DNA from 2 places in the Priestia sp. D51 genome. Region 2 is predicted to be linked to the other one. Evidence: riboswitches for the same ligand, from Rfam matches in the RefSeq annotation. Region 2 holds a riboswitch; the other holds the start of a gene.
What was found. A riboswitch is a leader RNA that binds a small molecule or an ion and turns the genes downstream of it on or off. The one in region 2 is predicted to bind FMN.
Positions count from the first base shown of each region.

Region 1: another riboswitch for FMN. It lies ahead of ribE (riboflavin synthase); the one in region 2 lies ahead of ACNHOZ_RS02800 (ECF transporter S component).

Region 1 is NZ_JBLTIR010000003.1:717,661-720,139, reverse strand. Features, by position in the region: gene ACNHOZ_RS15485 (bifunctional 3,4-dihydroxy-2-butanone-4-phosphate synthase/GTP cyclohydrolase II) at 1-177, opposite strand, end outside; gene ribE (riboflavin synthase) at 194-853, opposite strand; FMN riboswitch at 1,132-1,282, opposite strand; gene ACNHOZ_RS15475 (YkvI family membrane protein) at 1,390-2,424, opposite strand.
Region 2 is NZ_JBLTIR010000001.1:523,259-525,737, forward strand. Features, by position in the region: gene serA (phosphoglycerate dehydrogenase) at 1-640, opposite strand, end outside; FMN riboswitch at 940-1,083, shown strand; gene ACNHOZ_RS02800 (ECF transporter S component) at 1,238-1,813, shown strand; gene ACNHOZ_RS02805 (ferredoxin) at 1,895-2,143, opposite strand; gene ACNHOZ_RS02810 (helix-turn-helix domain-containing protein) at 2,401-2,479, shown strand, end outside.

The DNA.
Region 1 (2,479 bases), on a different contig from region 2:
AACAGGTGTACAAATTAATCCTCTTCCATGAGTAGCCATAAAGTTAATAACCTCAGGCGTCGTTTTTTCGGCTAATGCAATAAAATCTCCTTCATTTTCTCGATCTTCATCGTCGCATACAATAACCACTTTTCCCTTTTTTAACTCTTCAATGGCTTCTTCTACTTTATGAAACATCTTTTTCACCTCACTGTTAATTTGTAAAACCATGCTGCTGCAATAAATCCTTCATATTACCTGACCGATTCGAGGCGCCAGGAGTTGACTTGTTAGCCATCATCTGATGCATATATTTAGCTAACATATCGCATTCAATATTCACCTTGTCTCCTCGCTGTTTGTCTCCCACGACTGTGTGAAGCACCGTATGAGGAATAAGAGAAATAGTAAATGATTGGTTGCTGACATCAAAAATAGTAAGACTTGTTCCGTCTACAGAAACAGATCCTTTTAACATCATAAATTCACGAAGTTCAGGATCTACTTGAATTTCATAATAAAAGGCATTTCCTTTACGTGTTTTGCTTACAATGGTTCCAATTCCATCAACGTGTCCGCTGACGAAATGCCCTCCAAACCGGCCATTTGCAGCCATCGCCCGTTCTAAGTTAACACGTGATCCAACGGTTAGAAGCTGCAGGGTACTTGCTTTAATCGTCTCCGGCATGACGTCGACCGTAAATTCATTTTGAGAGTAAGCCGTTACGGTTAAACAAACGCCGTTAACTGAAATACTATCCCCTAAGTTCACATCTTCTAACACGGTCTTCGCATCAATCGTAAGAACAATTGCTTCTGTAGCCTTTTGAATACGTTTTATTTTTCCAATTTCTTCAATAATACCTGTGAACATTTTCTTCACCTGCTTTGGCGCTATTCCAACTTCTTATGCCGTTTTGAAATAGCAGCTGCTTTTTTTTCATATTTATCTTTCCCCCAACCACTGAAAATAAAAAAGCCCCTTGAACAAATGTCCAAGGGGTCGGCTGAGCTGAATCAGTTTTATCTATGCAAAATTCCGCTAATTGTATACGAAATAAACAGTTATGTTTTGTGTACAAAAACAAGGGTAGCTTTAAAAAAGGCAAACCTGTCCCTTATTAATACAACACAAAAAAACAACTGTGCTTCCTGATCCTTCTCCCATCCAGACTTTTACTGTCGGCTCTAGATTTCAACTAGATCCACCGCTAACATACATCGTATGAAAACGGGTCACGGGCTTAAAAGCATATGCTTTATCACCGCCGGTTGGGACTTACACCCGACCCCGAAGGATAATATATTCGACTGCTAGAGTCTTATTTGTTTTACATTATAGCAAAGTAAAATCGACTTGTCACATCATTTAACTTCGTTTTTTCACATCTGTTCTGCAAAATCCAGCTTTTAGCTTATTTTTTCTTTTTTAATACATAGCATCCATACAAAAGCTAGTCCAATATAGCCAAATATCGGATACAAAAACTCAAGAAGCTGAGCATATCCAAATTGCCCGATAATAAAGCATGCCAAGATAATAAACGCAAAAGCTTGTTTGTCATTCAGGGGAAGAAATGATTGAAGCTGTTTAGCGATTCCAAATACATTTCCAATCAATGTAGTAAAAATCTCACCTAACACAACTACCGTAAATAAAACATTCACCCCCGCTGAGATATTTTTAACAACGGCACTCATAGGAATATCAAGTTGAAATGAATAAGGCAAATTGGAAAGGGCAAGATGAGTAGAAACAAGCATAAACGTAAGTACACATCCTCCTATTACGGCCCCTTTTTTGATCACGCTCTTATCTTTCACGGAGCTTCCTAATGGAACTAAAACGGCCTGAGCCAAAGCTAGATTTAGGGAAATATATAAAAAGGGACTAACCGCCCACTTCCACTGTGTGACGAGCGTTAAGTCTGGCTTCGTTTGAATCAGTGAGAAATAGCTGACATTTGGCACAAAGATGATAAAAGCAAATGAAAGCATCATAGGCACAACAAGAGAATTAACAATTAAAATACCGTTAATTCCTCTTGCGATAAATATATAAGTTAAAACAATTGTACAAATCATCCCAACAGGAGGCCACAGTCCGAACTGTTCTTTTCCTATTGCCCCCGTACTCGCTAGCATGACTGAAGTTACTCCAAATAAAATGACGATCATTACACCGTTTACCGCTTTTCCAAGTACATCACCAAATAAATATGTATTAAGCTGCTGATAAGAAGAAGCCCCAATTGCGTGCGAAAGCAGCATCATTTTCGAACCTAGCCAAATAAAAAACAAGCCGCTGACCAAAATTCCAACCATTCCAAGTTCCCCGTACTGTGTAAAAAATTGAACAATTTCCTTGCCTGTTGCAAAACCGGCTCCTACAACGGTGCCTACATACGTAGCAGCAACCTGCAGCGTGAGTTTCCACCTTTTCATGCCCATCACCCTTCTACCCTTCATAGTTCACTATATGTAGAAACGGTTAAAAAAA
Region 2 (2,479 bases):
TTTCATGATTGAGCAATCCCTTGGTTTCTTTCGTAAGCGGAGTGTGTACGGTAATTACATCCGCTGCTGCTAGTAATTCATCCAGGGATAATAGTTCTACGCCTAGCTTTTCAGCTCGGGAAGAGGTTAAAAAAGGATCGTAAACGTGAACGCTCATATTGAAGGCTTTTGCGCGTTTAGCAAGCTCTGAGCCAATTCGTCCAAATCCGATAATGCCCAGGTGTTTGCGATTAAGCTCTGTTCCAACAAATGCTGAGCGGTTCCATTCGCGCGCTTTGACTGAAGCATTTCCTTGGGGGATATGCCGAAACAAGCTAGCCATCATAGCAAATGTATGTTCCGCCGTTGAAATGGTATTTCCGTTCGGCGCGTTAATAACGACAACCCCTCGTTTGGTTGAGGCTTCAATATCAATATTATCGACACCTACTCCAGCGCGAGCAACAATTTTTAAATTCGGCATTTTTGCCAGCAAATCCTCTGTAACCGTCGTAGCACTCCGTACTAAAAGCGCATCGTACGTATGCAAATCATTCTCAACTTCTTCAACTTTTTTTCGCGTAAGATTCACATGAGGAGCTTCGAGTAGTGGAGCAAGACCTTCATTGCTAATTGAATCAGCTACTAATACGTTATACATGACGTGAACATCTCCCTTGGATTTTACTATCATCAAATATTTGATAATTTACCATGTTAAAAAAATTCTGTCAATTATATTTTTTAAACTTTACAATTAGTTATCAAATACACAATTGTAAACGTAAAATTGAAACTATAAATATGTCATAATGCTGTTGGTTATGCACTTATTTCCTTATTTTACATATAAAACAGTAATGAAGTTTATAAAAGACATCAATTTAATAGGAATTAAAAAAACTTCTTTATTTACTTTTAATTCGAGATAACATATAATAAATTCATAATTAAATATTGGTCTATCTTCGGGGCAGGGTGAAATTCCCGACCGGCGGTAAAAAAACAAATTGTTTTGAGCCCGCGAGCTTATATGTAATACATACGAGCAGATTTGGTGAAATTCCAAAGCCGACAGTACAGTCTGGATGGGAGAAGGTGGAGGTTCAGCGTTCAAAACCTAATGTGATGAACGTTTATTAAATATGCCTGCCATGTCTCCTCTCAACGAATCATTTGTTGGGAGGTTTTTGCGTGGGGATATGAAGTTGAACCTTTCTTCTTTGAAGAGTGGATCACAAAGAAGGAGAGAGGCAAGATGCAACAAAGTAAGAAAACTCAAAAGCTGGTTATACTAGGAATGTTGAGCAGTATTGCTTACATTTTAATGATGATTAATTTTCCGATTCCTGGATTACCTCCGTTTTTAACAATTGATTTTAGCGAAATTCCTGCACTCGTAGCAGCACTTGTATTTGGACCTATGGCTGCTGTTATAGTAGAAGGAATAAAAAATTTATTGAATTATTTAATTCAAGGAAGTGCTACAGGGGTTCCGGTTGGTCAAGTGGCGAACTTTGTAGCTGGTTTACTGTTCGTTCTTCCTGTATCATATATGTTCCGTCGATTTAAAACAGCTAAAGGCGTAACGATAGGTTTGGTTACGGGTACGGTTGTAATGACGGTACTCATGGCTGTCTTAAATTATTATGTCTTTTTACCGGCGTATACAATCTTCTTACAATCGCCAGAAATGTCTAGTGAACAAGCGCGTCAATATATCGTTGCAGGTATTTTGCCGTTTAACTTAATAAAAGGAGCAGCAACAGGGGTTATTTTTGTCTTATTGTTTTCAAAAATGAAGCAATGGATCACGCGCCGCGTTGCTGTTTAATTCAATCGCTCTCCCGGGGAGAGCGATTTTTATATATAAAAAAACCTGCAGCATGTACTATACTACAGGTTTGTTCAATACTTATTCGAATTTATTAGCATCGCCTTCGAATTTTTCATCCGCTACGCGAATTGAATCCGTAGGGCAGCCTTCCATTGCATCCATCATATCATCTTCTAGATCTTCTGGAATTTCTACTACACCTTGGTTATCATCTAATGTTACGAATGCAATACCTTCATCATCATAATCATAAATGTCTGGTGCTGCTGCTCCGCAAGCGCCGCATGCGATGCAAGTATCTTTATCAACAATTGTATATTTTGGCATAACAAGACCTCCTGTAAAGTGTTCGAAAATTTCTCATTATATAATCTCTTCGCGAATCAAGAGTGAAATTTCTCCTTATTCATTGTAAAATGATTTATAAAACTTTTCAATAGAAAAGTCACTGAGAATGCTTATCAAATCAAGGTTTCTTCACTTATCCAAACGTTTTGATACATAAAGGAAAGAGCTAAAAAGCCTTTATCTCACATGCTATTGGTCACTTTTGGTACAATGAATGAGAAAGGAAGTTGACACCTTTGAATTATATTCAAGTTAGCATTTTATTTTGTATAAAACAGTTAAAAGGTGAGCGAACCGCCTATGGTATTTATCATT